DNA from 3 places in the Blautia sp. MSK17_66 genome. Region 3 is predicted to be linked to each of the others. Evidence: predicted binding sites of a transcription regulator. Region 3 holds the regulator's gene; each other region holds the start of a gene.
The links. The regulator Rex, encoded in region 3, represses fermentation and respiration genes when NADH is low (regulators of the CRP and FNR family bind a similar motif). The targets are predictions, from matches to a motif close to ATTGTTAANTANTTAACAAT.
Positions count from the first base shown of each region.

Region 1 (8,535 bases), on a different contig from region 3:
AGATACCCACTCTACACGGGTACGTCCGTTTTCTACACCAATGAAATCCAGCATGGAGAAAAGAAGGGTCATACGTCTTCTTGCATAATAATTTCCTGTTGTGTAATGACAGTCTCCCGGATGACAGCCACACATGATCACTCCGTCAGCACCCTTTTCAAAGGCACGGAGGATGAACATTGGATTTACACGGCAAGAGCATGGCACACGAATAATCTTTACATCAGCCGGGTAGGAAAGACGGCTGCTTCCTGCAAGGTCTGCACCTGCGTAGCTGCACCAGTTACAGCAGAATGCCACGATCTTGGGTCTAAATTCTTCTTTTGCTTCTATCGACATATTGCATCTACCTCCGCTAAAATCTGTCTGTTGGAGAATCCCTGCAGATCCATTGCTCCTGATGGACAGGTTACGGTACATGCACCGCAGCCCTGGCAAAGAGCATTGTTTACTACTGCAATTCTTCTTGTTTCACGGATTCCGTGGTCATTTACCTGTTTTTCCTCATAGGAAATAGCACCATATGGACACACATTTGCACACTGAGAGCATCCGTTGCAAAGAAGCTCGTCAGAATGAGCAGTACATGGATTAGTTGTCAGCTTATCTTTTGCAAGAAGGCCGATTGCCTTTACTGCTGCTGCACCAGCCTGTGCTACTGTTTCCGGAATATCCTTCGGTCCCTGGCATACACCGGAAAGGAAAATACCAGCTGTAGGAGACTCTACCGGACGAAGCTTTGCATGTGCTTCTGTAAGGAAATTGTTGGTATCAATGCTTGCGGTAAGCATGGTTGCAATTTTTCTCACATCCTTATTTGGCTCAATAGCCGCTGCAAGAACTACCATGTCTGCTTCCATATGAATCTGTTTGTTTTCAAGGAGATCAGAAGCCTGAACCATAAGAGTTCCATCCGGCTGCGGAATAACCTTTCCAACCTGACCTTTTACATAATTAACACCGTAATCTTCAACAGCTCTTCTATAAAACTCATCGAAGTTCTTACCCGGAGTACGGACATCAATATAGAATACGGTTACATTTGTATCCGGATATTTATCGCGGATCAGCATTGCATGCTTTGCAGTATACATACAACAGATCTTGGAGCAGTAGCTCTTTCCCCTCTCATCAGAGCAACGACTTCCGACACACTGTACGAATACAATATTCTTAGGAGCTTTTCCATCAGAAAGTCTCTCAAGATGACCCTTTGTAGGTCCTGCCGCATTCATGATACGCTCAAGCTCAAGGGATGTGATAACATCCTTACTCTGGCTGTATGCATACTCATCATATTTATCAAGAGGGATTACATCGAAACCGGTTGCAACTACAATTGCGCCGTATTTCTGTGTAACAATCTCATCCTTCTGCTCATAGTCGATTGCACCTGCTGCACAAACCTTGGAACAGGCACCGCATTTTCCGGTTTTGAATTTAATACAATTCTCACGGTCAATAACCGGAACATTTGGAATTGCCTGGGCAAACGGAATATAAATAGCACTTCTGTTATTCAGTCCGCGGTTAAATTCATTTGCATTTTTCTTAGATGGACATTTCTCAGAGCAAACACCGCAGCCGGTACATTTACTCATATCCACACTTCTTGCTTTCTTACGGATATCAACTGTGAAGTCACCCACAAATCCGCTTACCTTTTCAACTTCACTATATGTATAAATATTGATTCTCTCATGTGCTGCAGCCTCTACCATTTTGGGAGTAAGAATACATGCAGAACAGTCAAGTGTTGGGAATGTCTTATCAAGCTGTGACATTCTTCCGCCAATACTTGGAAGTTTCTCAACAATATCAACCTCATAGCCGGCTTCTGCAATATCAAGTGCAGACTGGATTCCTGCGATACCACCGCCGATTACAAGTGCACGTTTTGTTACAAGACTCTCTCCCGGCTGAAGAGGAGCATCTAAATTTACTTTTGCGATTGCTGCTCTTGCAAGGATCACTGCCTTTAAGGTAGCTTCCTCCATATCCTTGTGGATCCAGGAACAATGCTCACGAATATTAGCAATCTCTACCATATATGGGTTTAATCCCGCCTTTGCTGCTGCCTTGCGGAAGGTAGCTTCATGCATACGCGGGGAACAGGAACATACAACGATTCCTGTCAGATTTTTTTCATGGATGGCATTGATAATTTTTGCCTGTCCAGCTTCAGAACACATATACTGATAGTCTTCAGCATGAACGACGCCTGGCTCCTTTGCAGCCATTTCCACTACTTTTTTTACATCAACTGTGGCTGCAATGTTGGTACCACAATGACATACAAATACACCTATTCTCTGCACTTTTCTCTCACCTCCTGTATCTTCTGAATGCACTTACCAGGAGCTGCTGAGGTGTTTCCTCATCGATCAGTTCCGGAATCTCGTCTGCCTCCAGGTAGTTCTGGCCTCGTTCACGGACAACCAGCTGTCTGGCAGCATCAATCAGTTTTCCTGGTTTTACATCTCTTGGACAGCGCTCTACACAGGCAAAACAGGAAAGACATTTCCATAAGGATTTGGACTGTGCAAGTGCGTCTATATCGCCATTCTGTACATAAGTTACAAACTGGTGAGGTTTAATATCCATTTCATTAAATGCAGGACAGGTTGCGGAGCATTTACCGCATTTCATACATTTCAGGGGATTTACTCCTGAAATCTCTTTGATTCTTTCAGCTGCATTCTGGGCATTTCCATATGTATAAACCATTACTTCGCCACCTCCTCTTTTACTCCAAGAGCTTCTGCAAGAAGTTCTGTAAAATAGTAAACAGGAAGAGCACCATTTCCGTTCTTTCTAAGATTATACATACAAAGAGGACAGGCTGTGATCAGCATGTCTGCTTCGAACCCTTTTGCACTGTCCATGATCTTTTCACACATGTTCTGTGCCATATCTTTTTCCTTCAGGGAAATATAACCGCCGCAGCACTCATTGCGGTATGGATAAATAACCGGTTCTGCTCCAAGAGCACGGATGAACTCTTCCATGATAGTCGGGTTTTCCGGATTATCAAATGCCATGATCTTTCCCGGTCTTAAAAGAAGGCATCCATAATAAGCACCGATTTTTTTACCCTTTAACGGATTGACAACTTTCTTCTTGATTTCATCAAATCCTACTTCATCACGAAGAACCTCCAGATAATGAAGGACATTTGTCTCTCCTTCATACGGGGCATCCAGTTTCAGATAATTGTTTGCTCTTGTGCAAATATCTTCCACATTTTTCATGTCATCGTTCACACGTTTAAGCACATGATGACAGGCTGAACAGACTGTGATCAGATCCTGTCCTTTTTCTTTTGCATCATTTAAAGCACGGACGGAAGAAAGCTTGGTGGCAATCTCGTCGCTGCCAAGGGGATATACTCCGCCGCAGCACTGCCAGTCTTTGATCTCTTCCATTTCGAAGCCCAGTGCTTTTGCAGAAGCTCTGGCATATTCATCCAGATCTTTTGCTTTATTCTTCAGGGTACATCCTGGATAATAACTGTACTTCATGCTTCTTTTCCTTTCTTGCTCAGGCAAAGTGGAACCCGACTTATCGTTTTTAAAAAAGAAGTCGGGGTATCTTTGCTGGTATTATTAAAGCTCGATCTGTGCGATTACTTCTTTTAATGCTTCTGCACTCTTCTTAAGAAGTGCTACTTCCTCATTGTTCATACGCATCTGGACTTTTCCCTGAATTCCATTTGGTCCTACAAGAGTAAGGGTGCTAAGGCATACATCTTCGATTCCATACTCTCCATGAAGCATAGAGGATACAGTTGCAAGAGAATCAGAGGCAGCCAGAATCAGACCAACCAGCTGACAAACAGTTGCAGATACTGCATAGAAGGTCGCACCTTTCTTTGCAATAACCTGTCCGCCGGATTTCTGTACATATTCCAGCATAGCTTCTTTGTCTAATGGTTCTATTTCCTTGCCATACGCTTTCATTTCTTCGTAATATTCATCTGTGCTCAGACCGGAAATGTAAGCACTTGTCCATGGAATAAAGGAAGTGTCACCATGCTCACCAAATACATAAGCATGGATATTTCTCTGTGCAACTTTAAAGTGCTCGGAAAGTCCATAGCGAAGTCTGGCTGTGTCAAGGATGGTTCCGGATCCCATGATCTGATTCTCCGAAAGACCGGAAATCTTGGTAAATACATAAGTCATAATATCTACCGGATTACTTACGATGATATACTTTGCATTTGGAGCTTCTTTTACAATCTGAGGAGTAATGCTCTTCAGAATATTAACATTTGTCTGAGTAAGTTCAATTCGGGTCTGCCCAGGTTTACGGGCAATTCCGGATGTGATGATTACAATGTCGGAGTCTTTTGCATCTGCATAATCTCCTGCGGTCAGAGATACGGGACTTCTGAAGCAGGTTCCCTGCTCAATGTCCATAACCTCTCCTTCCACCTTTTCTTTGTTGATGTCAATCAGAACAATCTCAGAAGCAATCTCATCATGTGCCAGTGTATAGGCAATTGTAGATCCAACGCTTCCAGCTCCGATAATAGTAATTTTGCTGCTCATAATAAACTCCTTTCATGGGGTTTGTGGGATTATACCGTCTTTCCCCTGGAATTTGTTTGTTTTTTCCGTGGGATTTAGTAGTTTTCCCTGTGTGATGCTCTTTGTTTTTTGTTTATTTTTTAACAATCACATTTAGAAAAAAAGCGGTTTAAACTCTATTTTCTGCCTTGCGACATGGCCTAACCCAGGAACACGGACGTAATCCCACTCTGTTTTCCTGGGTTAAGTCATGTCACATTGTGTTTTTTCACAAATTTTTTCAACAAAGGACTTTTCCCTCTTTGTTTCCGCATAAAATATTGTTTTCTCCGCTCCATTTAAAATACCACAATGACAATCTTTTAACAACATATTTTTGAATTTTTTTATCATTTTTAAGTGGTTCTACATATTGTACAAAATTTCAGGATAATTTTCGATTGTTTTGTTGAAAGTCTCTCCGGAAAAAAATAGCTATCGGAGAGGCTTTCTCAGAATCCAAATCTATTGCTGCGTTAATAGAATTAAAGAGCGTATAATTTTATAATGTTCTTCAGCTTCTCGACTGCGTAGTGGATGGCAATACAACCTCTGCATTGCATCCGGCACAACTTACAGAGTCCATTTTGCTCCAAATTCACCAGCACATTTCGGTCTGCTTTATACTTATAGAAACTAAGGAGGTGTTCTCATGAAATATCAACGTATTCAGGATCTCCGAATTGATTCTGACCTGTCCCAGAAACAGCTTGGCGAAGTCCTTCATATCAGCCAGCGTTCCTATTCTCATTACGAAACCGGTTCCCGCGGGATCCCGATTGAAATGCTGATCCGTCTTGCTGATTATTATGATACTACCATCGATTATCTTGTAGGACGAACCGACAACAAAGAACCTATTCGATAGTTTTGCATAGTATAAAATACTATAAAGAAAAAACACCCGCCGGATATTACGTAAAAAGAATTTTTCTGACATTCTCTTCGTGTATCTGACGGGTGTTCTTTATTTAATTTTCTTCACCGTATTTTCTTTCTTCCCACTCTGCTATTTTTGCAATGTTTGCCATTTCATATTCGTTAAAAACAGAATCCTGCTGAGCGTCAAAGGTCTCTGGATCTACCGTTCCCTGATACCAGGACTTGCTGTTGAAATAGTCCGAAATATACTCTGTAACAAATTGTCGTCCGTGGCGGGCGTAAATTTCATTCTTGGCCAGTTCCAGATGATCTGCACTGTAGGCAGCGATCTCTTCATCTGTCAGATAACGGTCTGCACTGTCCGGGAAAAAGTATTCTCCGGTCTGTGTACTGGTCTGTTCCGTATTCTCCGGCACAGGCGTTGCCGTCGGATCCGGCTGAAGATATATCTGTTCCCGGCTCATGATGCAGTTCACATTCGGATATACAGAGCTGACCGGCTCGCCTGTCGCAATTTTTACATAAAATTGTCCGTTATCAAAGACGATATTTCCCGATGCCTGATTTCCCGCAGAATCCGAAAAAGAGAATGCTGCTGCATTTCCTGCAACTTCTGCAGTAATATCAGCTGAAACAGACTGGGTCTGCGCACGGTCTGTCTGATAAAAACTGAAGGAAATCCTGTCCAGGCTTATATCATATACATTGATCGTCGCTGTTCCATCTGTACTGTACCAGTAATCCCAGAAATTATCCGGATCAAAGGCAGCCACAACTGTAGGTACAGGAGTCGGTGTTGCCGTCGGTCTTGGTGTCGGAGAAGGTGTCACAGAAACCGTTATTGTCGGTGTTTTTGTCGGCGCATTTTTCAGCGCTTCCATTGCCGCCTGTCTTTCCCTTGCTTCAATCCTGCTTTTTCTGATTCCGGCCAGCAGAAGTGCTGCTGCACTAAATATAATAAAAAGTGAGATCAAAATCTTCAGAAGTACTCTGAGTCTCTGTTTTCTTCTCATCTGTATCACCTCAATTTCACGACCGTTTCAGCTTTGACCGCGATTATTCTTTTCCGCTCCAACAGTATGTACAAAGTTTACACGGTTCAATATCAATAGATGCTGTCAGATCATCCAGACGGTGATATTTCAAAGTAGTAAAGTTCAGTTCCTTTCGGATTTCTTCCAGCATTTCTTTGTAATTAGTGGAATCCGGATCCGCATAATCTGCAAGGACCTTTGCATCCACGTTTTCGCCCTCTCTCTTTGCAATGATCCTTCTTGTGATCAGATCCATCTCTGACTTGGAACGAGAGAAATTCAGGTATTTACATCCATAGAGCAGCGGCGGGCAGGCAGGACGGATATGTACTTCTTTTGCTCCATTGCTATAAAGGAATTCTGTTGTTTCGCGAAGCTGCGTACCGCGGACAATGGAATCATCGATCATCAGAAGGCTCTTATCCTTGATAAGCTTATGTACAGGGATAAGTTTCATTCTGGCTATCAGATTTCTCTGGCTCTGCTGTGTAGGCATAAAAGAACGCGGCCAGGTTGGTGTATATTTGATAAATGGACGTGCAAATGCTACTCCGGAACGATTTGCATATCCGATCGCATGAGCAATTCCAGAATCCGGAACACCGGCCACAATATCCGGATTGATCTGTCCTGCATCTCTTTGTGCCAGCATGTCTCCGCATTTATAACGCATCTCTTCTACATTAACACCTTCATAGGTAGAAGTCGGATAACCATAGTATACCCAGAGGAAAGAACAGATACGCATCTTTTCTCCTGGTTTCTGAAGAGTCTCAATGCCCTCCGGAGTCACAAAAACAATTTCTCCTGGTCCCAGTGCTTTTTCATCCTCATATCCAAGATTAATATACGCATGGCTTTCAAAAGAAACACAACGTGCATCTTCCTTGCATCCGATGATCAGCGGTGTTCGTCCCAGACGGTCTCTGGCTGCGATCAGGCCGTTTGGCGTCAGAAGCAGCATGGTCATGGATCCATCGATCATTTCCTGTGCATAGCGGATTCCCTCTGCTATTGAATTTTTGCTGTTGATCAGAGAAGCTACTATTTCTGTAGGATTCACATTTCCGCCGCTCATTTCAAGAAAATGTGTACATCCGTTTTTGAAGCTCTGCTCGATCAGTTCTTCCATATTATTAATCTTGCCGACTGTCGTGATCGCAAAATTTCCAAGATGAGAGCGCACAAGCAGTGGCTGTGGTTCGTTATCCGAAATACAGCCGATTCCAAGATTTCCCTGTAATTCTGAAACATCTTTGTCGAATTTTGTACGGAATGGTGAGTTTTCTATGTTATGTATTGCACGGTCAAAGCCCTTCTGTTTGTCATAAACTGCCATTCCTCCTCGTCTGGTTCCCAGATGAGAATGATAATCAATTCCAAAAAACAGATCCAGCACGCAGCTGTTTTTTGAAGCTACTCCAAAAATTCCACCCATGTTCGTTTCTCCTTATTTTTTCTCTTTAATAATTCCTCTTCGATATGCTTCCAAAAGCTGTACCAGTTCACTGATTCTTTCCTTGAGTGCCCTTCCGGTATCTGTATCACCTACCAATCTTCTCTTTGTTGTATAATGAACCGATACACGATTGGAAACAATATCACTTTCTTTGGAAACAGCATCTTCTGTGGATGTAAAAGATTCATGCGCACAGAGGATCAGTCCGTAGGAATTGTAGATCAGCGTATATCCTGCAATTCCGGTAACTTTATGATAAGCCTTACAGAAACCGCCATCAATAACGATGACTTTTCCGCCGCATTTCACAGGACTTTCTCCTTCACCCTGATGCACCGGAACATGTCCGTTAACAATATGTCCCTGCGCAGGATCCAGACCAAACTCCCTGAGAAGGCTGTCTACAACTTCTTCATTTTCCAGAAGATGGTAGTAAGCCCCTTTGATTTCTTTATGCGTTTCTTTATCAGCAATAAAATACCGTTCAAAGGTTGTCATCTTATCTTTGCCAAACAGCGGTGAATTTGGGCTTGCCCAGATAAACCAGAGAATATCACTTCCCTTACGCTGTTCTTCTCCATCTACTGAA
Region 1 is NZ_JAJBNQ010000015.1:23,733-32,267, reverse strand. It holds gene LIR34_RS09355 (hydrogenase iron-sulfur subunit) at 1-339, opposite strand, end outside; gene LIR34_RS09350 (CoB--CoM heterodisulfide reductase iron-sulfur subunit A family protein) at 330-2,318, opposite strand; gene LIR34_RS09345 (4Fe-4S dicluster domain-containing protein) at 2,326-2,727, opposite strand; gene LIR34_RS09340 (CoB--CoM heterodisulfide reductase iron-sulfur subunit B family protein) at 2,727-3,521, opposite strand; gene LIR34_RS09335 (L-lactate dehydrogenase) at 3,606-4,553, opposite strand; gene LIR34_RS09330 (helix-turn-helix domain-containing protein) at 5,224-5,439, shown strand; gene LIR34_RS09325 (YARHG domain-containing protein) at 5,543-6,466, opposite strand; gene LIR34_RS09320 (amidophosphoribosyltransferase) at 6,510-7,925, opposite strand; gene LIR34_RS09315 (fructose-1,6-bisphosphatase) at 7,938-8,535, opposite strand, start outside.
Region 1: LIR34_RS09335 (L-lactate dehydrogenase) is a predicted target of Rex. The motif match lies at 4,661-4,680, and genes of this name have one in related genera.

Region 2 (8,535 bases), on a different contig from region 3:
GGAATACGTAATCTCTCGGAAGTCCGGCAACAATATCAAGCTGACGGCGGAGCAGAGAAACATCTCTGGTTGCAACGGTGTGCCAGGTGCTCGCCATGGTTGTTACGTTGTAGAGAAGATGGCATTCCGGTTTATCTACAGTTCCGAAATATGGAACAACCTTTTCAGGAGCCATAACGACTTCTCCGAGAAGAAGGACACCCGGGCAGACAATTTCGCAGATCATACGCATCATACGAACGATAGTGTGTACCTGCGGCAGGTTACGGCAGTTGGTTCCAAGCTGTTTCCAGATATACGGTACGGCATCGAGACGAACAATGTCCACACCCTGGTTTGCAAGATACAGCATGTTAAAGATCATTTCATTGAGAACGATCGGATTGCGATAATTCAGATCCCACTGATAAGGGTAGAATGTAGTCATAACATGTTTATGGACATCATCCAGCCAGGTGAAGTTTCCAGGTGCAGTGGTAGGGAATACCTGTGGGCAGGTCTGCTCGTACAGAGACGGAATATCATAGCTGTCAAAGAAGAAGTAGCGGTCCTGATATTCTCTTTCACCGGCGCGTGCACGTTTTGCCCATTCATGATCCTCAGAAGTGTGGTTCATAACAAAGTCCAGGCAGACACTGATTCCACGTTTGTGGCATTCGGAAGTCAGATGTGCAAAATCATCCATGTTTCCGAGCTCTTCCTGTACCTTACGGAAGTCAGCAACTGCATATCCGCCATCGCTGCGTCCTTTAGGGGACTCAAGAAGAGGCATAAGATGGAGATAATTTACATTGCATTCCTGTACATAATCCAGCTTCTTTTCCAGATTGGAGAGCGTACCTGCGAAAGCATTGACATACATCATCATTCCGGTAAGATCATTGCGCTTGTACCATTTCGGGTCTTTGGCACGGCGGATATCGGACTCTTTGAGGTCATTGCTTCTCATATCATAGAATTTCTTGAGTACGGTAAGAAGGTCATTGAGATGCATGGTAACATATGGATTATCTTGATATAACTCGCAGTAGAGCCATTTCAGCTCATCGAGATGTCTGGAAAGACGCTCGCAGTAGATGGCATCATCGTCTCTTACAGGGATTTCGGCAGCCGGTTTCAGGGAAGAAACTTTCGGTGCGTCAGTCTTTGTGGTTTCAACTTTGACAGTGTCCTCTTTATGAGACTCAATCTTTGGCGAGTCAGTCTTTTTAGTCTCAACCTTGACTGGCTCCGCTTTTTTAGTTTCAACTTTTGGTGCTTCCGTCTTTTTAGTCTCAACCTTAACAGGCTCCACTTTCTTAGTTTCAACTTTTGGTGCTTCCGTCTTTGCGGTTTCGACCTTAGCTGGCTCCACCTTTTTTGTTTCAACTTTAGCCGGCTCAGTCGTAACAGCTTCTGTTACAGGTGTGGTAGTTTTTGGTGCAGCAGTTTTGGTTGCCTCACGTTTTTTCTGAAGGCGTTTTTTTGCCATGATTATTCCTCCTTAAAAACTTCTTATCTGAAAGTCGGAATCATAATTTGATAAATTCCGGCTTACGGTCTTTGAATACAGTATAATATGTAAATCCACAGTCGACAAGAATATCGGCAGCCTTGTCGAAGGCGTAGGAAATTTTGTCCGGACTGTGTGCGTCAGCACCGATCGTGATGATCTCTCCGCCAAGCTGACGGTAGCGGCGAATGATCGCACGGCAGGGATTAGGTTCGCCAAGTCCATAATGGAATCCACCGGTATTCAGCTCGATTCCGCAGCCCCTGGAAATGATCGTTCGCAGGATCTCGTCCAGGATATCCTGGTATCGGCCGTAAGAATACTCTCGGTTCTGATTCGGACCATATCTTACCACATAGTCGATGTGACCGTAAACATCCATTTCGGAAAATACAGCCAGATTTTCCAGGATGGATTCGAAATATTCCATATAACATTCGGATTCTCTGCGGTTCTTAAAAAATTCCTTATAATAAGGATCGTACCCGTGAACTACATGAGAAGACCCGATCACGAAATCAAAAGGAACCGTTTCCAGAAGTTCTCTGAAAGAAGCTTCCAGATGAGGCTGGAGCCCCAGCTCGATCCCATAATGAATCTCCAGTTCTGAACGATATTTATCCCTCAGTGCATAGAGCGTATTCTGATAACCGGCAAGATCCAGCTCAAAAGTTTCGTTATCCGGCGTTGGTGGGTAATCCGGATCCAGATGCTCCGTAAAACAGATGCCATGAAGCCCCCGCCGGATCGCTTCCAGGATCATATCTTCCATGGATGTGTCAGAATCGGCAGAAAAAGAAGAGTGCATATGACAGTCCCATAAGATTTGATTTGACATTTTTTGGCCTCCTTTATATGGACTGCACCTATTATAGCATGAGAAAAGAGTTCGTGCCATGGTTTGATTTCCAATTAAATACATTTTTTATCATGTTTTTTCCAAAATGCACTTGAATTTTTGTACGAGATTCGATACAATATGCAATAGGTTGACGTTTCTTTAACAAACGCCATAAATCAACCATTTAATTCATAGGAGGAATTTATCATGGCAGTAAAAGTTGCAATTAATGGATTTGGCCGTATCGGTCGTCTGGCTTTCCGTCAGATGTTTGGAGCAGAAGGATTTGAAATCGTTGCTATCAACGACCTTACATCCCCGAAAATGCTGGCTCACTTATTAAAATATGATTCAACACAGGGAAGATATGAACTGTGCGACAAAGTAGAAGCTGGTGAAGATTCCATCACAGTTGACGGAAAAGAAATCAAAATCTATGCAAAAGCTAACGCTGCAGAACTTCCTTGGGGAGAAATCGGTGTAGACGTAGTTCTCGAGTGCACAGGTTTCTATACTTCCAAAGACAAAGCTCAGGCTCATATCGATGCAGGTGCTAAACACGTTGTTATTTCCGCTCCGGCTGGAAACGACCTTAAGACAATCGTTTACAATGTAAACCATGAAGGTCTTACAAACGAAGATAAAATCATCTCCGCAGCATCTTGTACAACAAACTGCCTTGCACCAATGGCTAAGGCTCTTAACGATCTTGCACCGATCAAATCCGGTATCATGTGCACAATCCACGCTTACACAGGCGATCAGATGACACTTGACGGACCGCAGAGAAAAGGTGATCTGAGAAGATCCCGTGCAGCTGCAGTTAACATCGTTCCGAACAGCACAGGTGCTGCTAAAGCAATCGGTCTGGTTATTCCGGAACTGAACGGTAAACTTATCGGATCCGCTCAGCGTGTACCAACCCCAACAGGTTCTACAACAATCCTTACAGCAGTAGTTGAAGGAAACGTTACAAAAGAGCAGATCAACGCAGCTATGAAAGCAGCTTCTAATGAATCCTTCGGATACAACGAAGATGAGATCGTATCCAGCGATATCGTTGGTATGAGATTTGGTTCTCTGTTCGATGCTACTCAGACAATGGTTCTGCCACTTGAGAACGGCACAACAGAAGTACAGGTTGTTTCATGGTATGACAACGAAAACTCCTACACAAGCCAGATGGTTCGTACAATCAAACACTTTGGCAAACTTCTTGGAGCATAATTGATCCAATAAGTCAGAGTATGGAGCAGGTTATTGTGACCAAACAATAACGTTATAGACTCAGTCAGGGTCCGGTCTGATTTGGACCGGGCCCATTTTTTATGAATTCGGAGGAACATTAGCATGGGATTAAACAAAAAATCCGTTGATGATATCAATGTAAAAGGCCAGAGAGTTCTGGTAAGATGCGACTTTAACGTACCGCTTCAGGACGGCAGGATCACAGATGAGAACCGTCTGGTAGCAGCTCTTCCTACAATTAAGAAACTGATCGCAGATGGCGGAAAGATCATTCTTTGCTCTCATCTTGGCAAACCGAAGGGAGAACCAAAACCGGAATTATCTCTTGCACCAGTTGCAAAACGTCTCACAGAGCTTCTTGGACAGGAAGTTAAATTCGTTCCGAGTCCGGTTGTTGTTGATGACACTGTAAGAGCAGCAGTAGCTGATATGAAAGACGGAGATGTTATTCTTCTTGAGAATACACGTTACCGTGCAGAAGAAACAAAGAATGGCGAAGAGTTCAGCAAAGAACTTGCTTCCCTTTGTGATGTATTCGTAAATGATGCATTTGGTACAGCTCACAGAGCACACTGCTCCAACGTTGGTGTTACCAAATATGTAGATACAGCTGTAGTTGGATATCTGATGGAAAAAGAAATCGCATTCCTTGGAAATGCAGTAGAAAATCCGGAGAGACCATTCGTAGCTATCCTCGGCGGAGCTAAGGTTTCCAGCAAGATTTCTGTTATCAATAACCTTCTTGACAAGGTTGATACTCTGATTATCGGTGGTGGAATGTCCTATACATTCTCCAAAGCTCTTGGCGGACACATTGGTAATTCCCTCTGCGAGGATGATTATCTTCAGTATGCATTAGATATGCTTAAGAAAGCAGAAGAAAAAGGCGTTAAACTTCTTCTTCCTGTTGACAACAGAATCGGAGATGATTTCTCTAACGACTGCAATATCCAGGTTGTAGACCGTGGATGCATCCCGGATGGCTGGGAAGGAATGGACATCGGACCAAAAACAGAACAGATTTTCTGCGATGCTGTAAAAGATGCCAAGACTGTTGTATGGAACGGACCGATGGGTTGCTTCGAAATGCCGAACTTTGCTCATGGTACAGAAGCAGTTGCAAAAGCTCTTGCTGAAACAGAGGCTACAACTATCATCGGTGGTGGTGATTCCGCAGCAGCTGTTAATATCCTTGGTTATGGTGACAAGATGACTCACATCTCTACAGGTGGCGGAGCATCTCTGGAATTCCTGGAAGGTAAGGAGTTACCGGGCGTAGCAGCAGCTAACGATAAGTAAGAAACAGCGTATATAATCCAGACACTGTGTTAGATGCGGCTCGACGTACCAGCTTTTGTACGACTTTGCCGCATCTGCCTTGTGTCTGAAATCATATCCGCAGTTTCTTGTGAATGAAAATATACATTTTGACTCGTAATTGTGAGGGTACTGAGCAGTTACAAAGTTCGGTGAATTTGAGTACAACTTCATCGAACTTCCTTATAAATAAAAAAGGAGATAATAAAAATGGCAAGAAAGAAAATCATCGCTGGAAACTGGAAAATGAACATGACTCCAAGCGAAGCAGTTAAATTAGTAGAAACTCTGAAACCACTCGTAGCTAACGAAGAAGTTGACGTAGTATTCGGTGTTCCGGCTATCGACATCGTTCCGGTTGTTGAAGCATGCAAAGGAACAAACATTGAAGTAGCAGCAGAGAACATGTACTTCGAAGAAAAAGGTGCATACACAGGCGAGATCGCTCCGGCTATGCTGGTAGACGCTGGTGTTAAATATGTTATCCTTGGACATTCTGAGAGAAGAGATTACTTCGGAGAAACAAACGAAGACGTTAACAAGAAAGTCCTCAAAGCATTTGAGCATGGCATTACACCGATCATGTGCTGTGGAGAATCTCTTGAGCAGAGAGAGCAGGGAATCACAATGGACTGGATCCGTCAGCAGGTTAAAGTTGGCCTTCAGAATGTAACAGCAGACCAGGCTAAAACTATGGTTATCGCTTATGAGCCAATCTGGGCTATCGGAACAGGTAAAACAGCTACAAGCGAGCAGGCTCAGGAAATCTGCAAGGGTATCCGTGAGTGCGTAGCTGAGATCTATGATACAGATACAGCAGAAGCTATCCGTATCCAGTACGGCGGATCTGTAAATGCAGGAAATGCAGCAGAACTGTTTGCTATGGCTGACATCGACGGAGGTCTTGTTGGTGGAGCATCCCTCAAACCAGACTTCGGAAAGATTGTTTGCTACAAATAATCAACAATAAGCTTACAAAGCCGGATATTTCTTACCGTAAGGGAAGAAATATCCGGCTTTTTTGACGCGTACAAATGTCCGTGCTTGACAAATTCCATTTTCTGCCATACTATTAAAAAATAGTGTTACAATATTCCCTGAAAACAGGGACGAGGAGAAAGGAGTCCATTCCAATGGAAAAAAAAGTGATTCGAGCAGCCCTTCTGGGTCTGGGTACGGTAGGAACAGGCGTTTATAAAGTGCTGAAAAGCCAGAAAGAAGAAATGATTCCAAAGCTGGGAAGTGAAATAGAGATCAGTAAAGTCCTGGTGCGTAATCTGGAAAAGGCAGCATCAAAGGTTGAGGATCCAAAGATTCTGACAAACAACTGGGATGATATTGTAAATGATCCAGAGATTGATATTGTGATTGAACTGATCGGAGGCATTGAGCCGGCAAGAACCTATATTTTATCCGCTTTGAATGCAGGAAAGCATGTAGTTTCTGCAAATAAGGATCTGATCGCTGTCCATGGCAAGGAACTTCTGGATGCAGCGGAAGCACATCATGTAGATTTCCTTTTTGAGGCAGCGGTTGCAGGTGGAATTCCGATCATCCGTCCGCTCAAAGAATGTCTGGCCGGCAATCATATGGCTGAAGTCATGGGAATCGTCAATGGAACCACAAACTTTATTCTTACTAAGATGACCCAGGATGGTATGGAATTTAAGGATGCACTGGGTCTGGCAACAGAGCTTGGCTATGCAGAGGCAGATCCGACTGCAGATATTGAGGGTCTTGATGCTGGCCGTAAGGTAGCAATCCTTTCCTCTGTGGCATTTAACTCCAGAGTTGTTTTTGACGATGTATATACGGAGGGAATCACTAAGATCACATCCAAAGATATTAAATATGCAAAAGAAATGGGCTGTGATATCAAGCTTCTTGGAATGGCAAAGAATACCGAAGATGGAATCGAGGCATATGTCTGCCCGATGCTGATTCCGAGTAATCATCCGCTTGCCAGTGTAAATGATTCTTACAATGCTGTTTTTGTAAATGGTGATGCAGTCGAAAACGCAATGTTCTATGGTCGTGGAGCAGGAGAACTGCCGACTGCAAGTGCTGTTGTAGGAGATCTGTTTGATATTGCCAGAAATATCAGTGCTGGCTGCTGTGGACGAATCGGATGTACCTGCTACAAAGAAATCCCTGTAAAGAAAATGGCAGACACTCACAATCGTTATTTCATGCGTCTGATCGTAGAGGATCGCTGTGGTGTGCTGGCTGAGATGACAGCAGTATTTGCAAAATATGGAGTCAGTGTGGCACAGATCATCCAGAAAGCAGCACGCGAAGCGGGCAGTGCCGAGGTTGTTGTAATTACAGCGAAAGTCCGTGAGGGAGATTTCCGTACTGCAATGGAAGAACTGAGTGGAAGAGAGTCTGTACGCAAGATCAGCAGTATGCTTCGTGTTTACGGTGAATAGATAGTATTTTCCGATAAAATCCTTGAAAAAATCTGGATTTTTGGTACTATATAATAGGAAGAAACACATAGATGTATTCTGCAGGAATACAGAGAAATTTATACAATAAAGGAGAATATTATGAGCAAGAAACCAACCGTTTTAATGATCCTGGATGGTTATGGTCTGAATGACAGACATGAGGGAAATGCAATCTACGAAGCAAAAACTCCTGTTATGGATAAATTAATGGAGGAATATCCATTTGTTAAAGGAAATGCCAGTGGACTTGCAGTAGGTCTGCCGGATGGACAGATGGGTAACTCTGAGGTAGGACATATGAATATGGGTGCGGGACGCATCGTATATCAGGAACTTACCAGAATCACCAAAGAAATCAATGATGGAGATTTCTTCAAAAATGAAGCACTTCTTACAGCAATGAAGAATGCAAAAGAAAATAATTCTGCAATCCACTTTATGGGACTTCTTTCCGACGGCGGTGTACACAGCCACAACACTCATCTCTATGCACTGCTTGAGATGGCCAAGAGAGAGGGTCTTACAAAAGTTTATGTACACTGTTTCCTTGACGGACGTGACACACCTCCGGCATCCGGTAAAGAATTTATCGAGCAGCTGGAAGCCAAGATGAAAGAAATCGGTGTTGGTGAGATTGGTGTTGTTTCCGGACGTTATTATGCAATGGACAGAGATAACCGCTGGGATCGTGTAGAACTGGCATACAAAGCACTGACAGCAGGTGAGGGAGTCAAGGGCACAGATGCAGCTGCAGCAGTCCAGACTTCTTATGATAATGACAAGACAGATGAATTTGTTCTTCCGACAGTTATTGAGAAAGACGGCAAACCAGTTGCAACTATTCAGGACAAGGATTCTGTAGTATTCTTTAACTTCCGTCCTGACCGTGCCCGTGAGATCACCAGAGCATTCTGTGATGATGAATTCAAGGGATTTGAGAGAGCTAAGAAACTGGATCTGACTTATGTATGCTTCACAGATTATGATGAAACTATTCAGAACAAGCTGGTTGCATTCCATAAGGTTCAGCTCAAGAATACATTTGGTGAGTATCTTGCAGCACATGATATGACTCAGGTTCGTATTGCTGAAACTGAGAAATATGCACATGTAACCTTCTTCTTTAATGGTGGTGTTGAGGAGCCGAACAAAGGTGAGGACAGAATCCTTGTGAAATCTCCAAAGGT
Region 2 is NZ_JAJBNQ010000005.1:106,626-115,160, forward strand. It holds gene LIR34_RS04245 (alpha-amylase family glycosyl hydrolase) at 1-1,471, opposite strand, end outside; gene LIR34_RS04250 (histidinol-phosphatase HisJ family protein) at 1,512-2,330, opposite strand; gene gap (type I glyceraldehyde-3-phosphate dehydrogenase) at 2,541-3,560, shown strand; gene LIR34_RS04260 (phosphoglycerate kinase) at 3,684-4,880, shown strand; gene tpiA (triose-phosphate isomerase) at 5,109-5,858, shown strand; gene LIR34_RS04270 (homoserine dehydrogenase) at 6,032-7,327, shown strand; gene gpmI (2,3-bisphosphoglycerate-independent phosphoglycerate mutase) at 7,448-8,535, shown strand, end outside.
Region 2: gap (type I glyceraldehyde-3-phosphate dehydrogenase) is a predicted target of Rex. The motif match lies at 2,481-2,500, and genes of this name have one in related genera.

Region 3 (7,449 bases):
GGCAGCAGAAGAGTACAAGTATCTGCAGCAGAAAAAAGAGTATCAGAAAAATGATCAACATAAAAAGCCTCCTTCTGGTTTCTATGGCTTTCAGTATTGGCATTTTTTCAAAAATTATGCATCATTGTACTTTTTTGAATACATTAAAATAAGTCCATTTATCAGGAGTATATTCATGAAGCAGTCAGTTTATACCGGAAAAGGCATCGGTGTGGTACTTCTGGATACGGGAATTTATCCTCATATGGATTTTGGTGATCGTATTTATGCTTTTGCAGATTTTATTTCATATAGAACCTTTCCCTATGATGACAACGGACATGGAACGTGTGTTGCGGGGATTCTTGGCGGAAGCGGAGAGGCTTCCATGGGAAAGTATAAGGGAATGGCACCGGGATGTTTTCTGATAAGCCTTAAGGTGCTGGACCGTTTCGGAAATGGAAACAAGGAGGATATTCTGGCGGCGTTTCGGTGGATCGAGAATCACCGGGAGGAATACAAGATCCGGATCGTAAATATTTCGGTCGGAACAACATATAAGACCAGAAGTGACAAGGATGTTCTGGTCCGTGGAGTGGAGGCTCTCTGGGACCAGGGACTGGTGGTGGTTGCAGCGGCGGGAAACCGTGGTCCGGAGCCGGGCAGCATTACCGCGCCGGGATGCAGCAAGAAGGTGATCACGGTGGGCTCCAGTGATATGCTTCTGGGAAAGACGGCAATCTCTGGAAGAGGACCGACGTTTGAGTGTGTCTGCAAACCGGATCTGGTTGCACCGGGGCGGCGGATCATGGCGTGTGCACCGGGAGCGGGGAATACCTATGCAATGAAAAGCGGCACTTCGATGTCTACACCGGTGATATCCGGAGCGGCGGCACTTGCCCTGGAAAAGGATCCGATGCTTACAAATGTGGATATCAAGATGATGCTGCGTGACAGTGCGGATGATCTGGGCCTTTCCAGGAATCAGCAGGGATGGGGAAAATTTAACTGTCAAAAGTTCCTTTCGCTGTAATTTTCTGGAAAATTTGTAAGATTTACTATGGTAAAGCCTGAAAGTATTGACGGACAGAGTTTTTTTCGCTACAATGTAACAAATCGCTGTTCAAAGCAACAGGAGCAGCGTATAGTAACTTACTGTGAACAGTAAAATAAATGCTACACAGAGAGGAGAAACTTATGACAAAAATTCAGATGACAACGCCGTTAGTAGAAATGGACGGAGATGAGATGACCAGAATTCTCTGGAAGATGATCAAGGATGAATTACTGCTTCCGTATATTGACCTGAATACAGAATACTATGATCTTGGTCTTGCACACCGTAATGACACAGATGATCAGGTAACGATCGATGCAGCAGAGGCAACCAAGAAATATGGTGTTGCAGTTAAATGTGCGACGATCACCCCGAACCATGCGCGTATGGACGAGTATGATCTCAAGAAGATGTACAAGAGCCCGAACGGAACGATCCGTGCGATCCTGGACGGAACGGTATTCCGTGCTCCGATCGTAGTGAAGGGAATTGAACCATGTGTACGAAACTGGAAGAAACCGATCACTCTTGCACGTCATGCATATGGTGATATCTATAAGAATACAGAGATGTATATTGACAAACCGGGCAAGGTTGAGCTTGTTTATACTTCAGAGGACGGAGAAGAGAAGCGTGCCCTGGTACAGGATTTCAAGGCTCCGGGAGTTGCCATGGGTATGCACAATATGGAGGCATCCATCGAGAGCTTTGCAAGAAGCTGCTTCAACTATGCACTGGATACAAAGCAGGATGTATGGTTTGGTGCCAAGGATACGATTTCCAAGACTTATGATGCCAAATTCAAACAGGTCTTCCAGACTATATTTGATGAGGAATTCAAGGAGAAATTCGAGGAAGCCGGTCTTACTTACTTCTACAGTCTGATCGATGATATCGTTGCCCGTGTTATGAAGGCAGAGGGAGGATTTATCTGGGCATGCAAGAATTATGACGGAGATGTTATGAGTGATATGGTATCTTCTGCATTTGGTTCCCTTGCAATGATGACATCTGTTCTGGTTTCTCCGAACGGATATTATGAGTATGAGGCTGCTCACGGAACGGTACAGAGACATTATTATCGTCATCTGGAGGGCGGTGAAACCTCCACAAACTCTGTGGCAACTATTTTTGCATGGACAGGAGCTCTTCGTAAGCGTGGAGAACTTGACGGAAATGCGGAACTGGCACAGTTCGCGGATAAGCTGGAGAAAGCAACTCTTTCTACTATTGAGTCCGGTAAGATGACCAAGGATCTGGCACTGATCACTACTATCGAGAACCCGACCGTATTGAACAGCGAGGGATTTATTCTTGCGATTAGAGAAACGTTGGATACTCTTCTTAAATAGTAAAAATTAACCAGAGCAATAGGGATATAAAGAAATGGGAAACCCACGGCATTACGCCAGGGTTTCCCATTTTTCATAAAGTTCTTCAAGCTCTGCCTGAATTTTGTCTTTTTCGCGGCTGAGTTCTGCACAGCGTCCGACGTTGGTACAGACATCCGGAAGAACCAGTGTTTCATCGATTTCTTTGTCTCTGGTTTCGAGTTCTTCAATCCTTTGTTCCGTCTTCTTAAGTTCCGCCTCCTGCTTACGCTTACGTGCCTGTTCTTCTTTCTGCTGCTGCCAGGTAAGCTTTCCTTCGGATGCCGCAGGTGCTGCAGGTGCTGCTTCATCGGAAGTGGTTTCTTCTGTCTGCTGTATCGGAGCATATTTTTCAGTGAGTTCTTCTTTTTTCTCAAGGTAATAATCGTAATCACCGATGTAGTTGACAACGGCCTGATTGGTAAGCTCCAGGATCCTGGTCGCGGTCTGGTTGATAAAGTATCGGTCATGAGAAACATAGAGAACCGTACCGGTGTAGCTGTTCAGTGCCTCCTCCAGGATTTCCTTGGATGCGATATCCAGATGGTTGGTCGGCTCATCGAGGATCAGGAAGTTGGCCTCGGAGAGCATCAGCTTTGCGAGAGAGACACGACCGCGCTCACCACCGGAGAGGGAAGAGATCAGCTTAAATACATCATCGTTGGTAAAAAGAAAGGCGGCGAGCATGTTTCGGATCTCTGTCTCGGTAAGGGTCGGGTAGGCATCGGAAATTTCTTCAAAGATGGTTTTTTCCGGATGCAGTACGTGATGCTCCTGATCGTAATAGCCGATCTGAACCTTTGAACCTAGGGTGAAGGTTCCGGAATCAGCGGGAATAAGATCGTTGAGGATCTTGAGCATGGTTGTCTTGCCGGTACCGTTGTTTCCGATCAGGGCAACGCGTTCGCCTCGCTTGATCTGGAAGGAGATATCGGTAAAAAGAGTCTGCTCCGGGAAACTCTTGGAAAGCTCCTCCACGGTAAGAACGTCATTTCCACTGATGACTCTTGGTTCGAGAGAGAGGCGCATCTGGCTCTGTACCTCTGTCGGCTTCTCGATTCGCTGGATCTTGCCGAGCATTTTTTCACGGCTCTCGGCGCGGCGGATGGATTTTTCACGGTTGAAGGATTTCAGCTTGACAATGACTGCCTCCTGGTGCTTGATCTCTCTCTGCTGGTTCAGATAAGCCTTGTACTGTGCATCACGCAGCTGAGCCTTCTTTTCTGCGTAGGCAGAGTAGTTTCCACTGTACATACGGACCTGTCCGGCATCGATCTCAATGACCTTGGTTACAACCTTATCCAGGAAATAACGGTCATGGGAAACAATAAATACAGCACCTGGATAGTTCAGGAGATAGGTTTCCAGCCAGGCAATACTCTCCATATCCAGATGGTTGGTCGGCTCATCGAGAAGAAGAATGTCAGGCTTAGAGATCAGAAGCTTACCAAGTGCAACGCGTGTCTTCTGTCCACCGGAGAGCGTTTCAATCTGCTTGTTGAAATCTTCTTCGGTGAAACCAAGACCCTTGAGGACACCCATCAGTTCACTCCTGTAAGCGTAGCCGTTTTCGAGCTCGAATTCATGGGTCAGCCGGGTATAGGTGTTCATCAGACGCTCGAGCTCCTCGCCGGAGGCATGCTTCATCTGTATTTCTGCTGCACGCATGCGGTCTTCCATATCAATGATGTACTGCTTGGTTGAGAGCAGCTCCTCATAGATGGTGCGGTGTCCCTTGATCTCCTGATACTGTGCGAGATAACCGATCTTCTTGTCCTTCATCAGAACGACCTGACCGGAATCTGCGGAAATTTCTTCCATTATAATACGGAGAAGGGTTGTCTTTCCTGCTCCGTTGTTGCCGATAAGAGCGGCTTTCTCACGCTCTTCTATATGAAAAGAGGCATCGTTCAGAATGACTTTTTCGCCAAAAGACTTATAGATGCTCTGACATGATAAGATCATAAATATTCCTCCAAAATCAATATACGCTATGATTATAAGGGGAAAAATTATCTTTGTAAAGGAAAAACCAACGAAAAAACAGCAAAAATTGCACAGAATTACCAACATAGATTGACAATAAAATGTCATTTCGTTATAATTAACAGGAAAGTATTAAGGGAGGGACAACGGTGGAGGCAAAACAGATATCAAAAGCTGTAATTAAGAGACTGCCCCGGTATTATCGCTATCTTGGCGAATTACTGGAAGACAATGTTGAGCGTATATCTTCCAATGATCTTAGTAAGAAAATGCGTGTCACAGCATCTCAGATCCGTCAGGATTTGAATAATTTCGGAGGGTTTGGGCAGCAGGGATACGGTTATAATGTAAAATATCTTTATACAGAGATCGGTAAGATCCTGGGACTGGATGAGGTACACCCGATGATCATCGTTGGTGCCGGTAATCTTGGACAGGCACTTGCCAATTATGTTGACTTTGAAAAACGTGGTTTTAAGTTACTGGGAATCTTTGATGTGAACCCGGTACTTGAAGGTATTGCTGTTCGCGGAATTGAGATCCAGATGATCAGCAATCTTCCATTTTTCTTAAGAGAGAATAATATTGAGATCGCAATCCTTACACTTCCGAAGAATAAGGCGAAGGATATGGCGGATATCCTGATCGAGAATGGTATCAAGGCGATCTGGAATTTTGCTCATATTGATCTGGATACTCCGGATGACGTAATTGTAGAGAATGTTCATCTTTCGGAGAGTCTGATGACTTTATCCTACAATCTCAGTCAATATCGACAGGAACATGTAGAAGAGCAGCATTCATAAAAAGAGGACAGTGAAAGGCTGTTACCCGGCTCCTTGCATTAAGGAGGCTGCGTAACAGCCTTTCTGTTGTTTTTGGAGAGGAGACGAAATGAGACGGATTGTGAACGGACCGGAAATGAAGACATTGGATCGTTATACGATTGACAGGATGGGTGTGCCGTCCTGCGTTCTGATGGAGAGGGCGGCACTGGCGGTCGTGGATGAGATGGAACGGCATTTTGCGGATACGAAGCAAAAAGAGCGTATCTTATGCGTCTGCGGAGGCGGAAACAACGGCGGAGACGGTGTTGCCATTGCCAGGATCCTGCACCTTCATGGATATGCTGCCGAAATCTATATGATGGGAAATCCGGATCATCGGACAGAGGAAACGTGCCGTCAGCTGGAAATTGCCGGAAATTATCAGGTTCCTCTGGTGAATAACCTGGAACTGAAGGAATATACTACTATAGTAGATGCCATTTTCGGCGTCGGGCTGGACCGTGCAATCGAGGGACGTTACCGGGATGTGCTGAGTGCAATGAATCAGGCGTCTGCCTGGAAAGTGGCGGTCGATCTTCCGTCCGGCGTGAGCAGCAGCACCGGGGAAGAACTTGGGATTGCCTTTCATGCAGATCTGACAGTGACCTTTGCTTTTGGCAAAACGGGCTTATGTCTTTATCCCGGGAAGATGTTTGCAGGAAGGGTTGTCACGGCGGATGTCGGCATCTACGAGAATCCGGAGCTTTTGCCGGAGAAAGGGGTTCTGGAGAAGAAAGATCTCCGGAAAATCCCGAAGCGTATTGCGAATGGAAATAAAGGTACCTTTGGCAAGGTTCTTATTGTTGCTGGAAGTAAGGGGATGTGCGGTGCCGCATATCTCTGTGCAGAGGGAGCATTTGCCGCGGGTGCCGGGATGGTGAAGATCCTGACAGATGAAGAGAATCGTATTCCGCTGCAGACGCTTCTTCCAGAGGCGATGTTTGCGGATGATTCCAGCGGGGAAGATACATGGTCTGATGCGGCACGCTGGTGTGATGTGATCGTGATCGGACCGGGCCTTGGACAGTCGGAAAAAAGTGCACAGAAAACAGAATCTTTCCTCTCTTTCGCACAGAGAATGGGGAAACCTGTGATCCTGGATGCGGATGGACTGAATCTGCTTTCGAAGAACCCGACGTGGAAGAAATATTTTCATGGCAGTCAGGTGATCTGTACCCCGCACCTGGGAGAGATGAGCCGGCTGAGTGAGGAGTTTATGTCCAAAAAGCCGGAATCCAGTCGGTCTTTATCTGAAAAACAGGTATCCAGGTTATCAATACCGGAAATACAGAAGAATCTTATTGGAACGGCTGAGAAGTTTGCCATGCAAAACGGTGTGGTCTGTGTGTTAAAGGATGCGTCGACGGTCATCACAGGCCCGGAGGACGATTTTTGCTGGATCAATCAGAGCGGAAATCCGGGAATGGCGACGGCGGGAAGCGGAGATGTCCTGTCGGGAATTTTGGCAGGTGTTCTGTGTACGTTCCTTTCAGAACATGACGGCAGAGTGAAACTGGCGGAGATGGCGGCCCTGGGTGTTTTTCTTCATGGGCTTGCAGGAGACAGGGCGGCACAGGATAAGGGCACTTACGGAATGAAGGCCGGAGACATTGCAAAAGCCGCGGCGAAGGTCCTCAGAGAACGGGAAAATATGTTAGAATATATTTGATAAGAATATTTGCGATATGCAGTGAGGAGATAAAGGATTATGAAGAAATTCGAGAGAGTAAAAGCGGTTGTATCATTAGATGCGATCGCACATAACTTTGCGGAAATGAAGAAAAATATTGCAGAGGGAACGCAGATCGTTGCGGTGATCAAGGCAGATGGATACGGACATGGGGCAGAGGCAATCGCCCGTCTGATCGAAGACTATGATTATATCTGGGGATTTGCGGTTGCAACACCTGAGGAGGCACTTCAGCTTCGTACCTTCGGCGTCAAAAAACCGATTCTGATCCTGGGGATTGTTTTTGAGGAATATTATACAGAAATGATCGCAAAAGAGATTCGTCTGTCGGTCTGTACTTATGAGATGGCACAAGAACTCTCAGAGGAAGCAAAGCGTCAGGGAAGAAATGTACATATTCATATTGGTCTGGATACCGGAATGAGCCGGATCGGATTTGCAGACAGGCAGGAAAGTGTCGCCCAGATCAAAAAGATCAAAGAGCTTCCGAATGTCGAGATCGAGGGAATGTTCACTCATTTTGCGAGAGCGGATGAAACA
Region 3 is NZ_JAJBNQ010000003.1:102,807-110,255, forward strand. It holds gene LIR34_RS02620 (hypothetical protein) at 1-61, opposite strand, end outside; gene LIR34_RS02625 (S8 family peptidase) at 176-1,012, shown strand; gene LIR34_RS02630 (NADP-dependent isocitrate dehydrogenase) at 1,177-2,388, shown strand; gene abc-f (ribosomal protection-like ABC-F family protein) at 2,440-4,371, opposite strand; gene LIR34_RS02640 (redox-sensing transcriptional repressor Rex) at 4,542-5,198, shown strand; gene LIR34_RS02645 (NAD(P)H-hydrate dehydratase) at 5,287-6,888, shown strand; gene alr (alanine racemase) at 6,928-7,449, shown strand, end outside.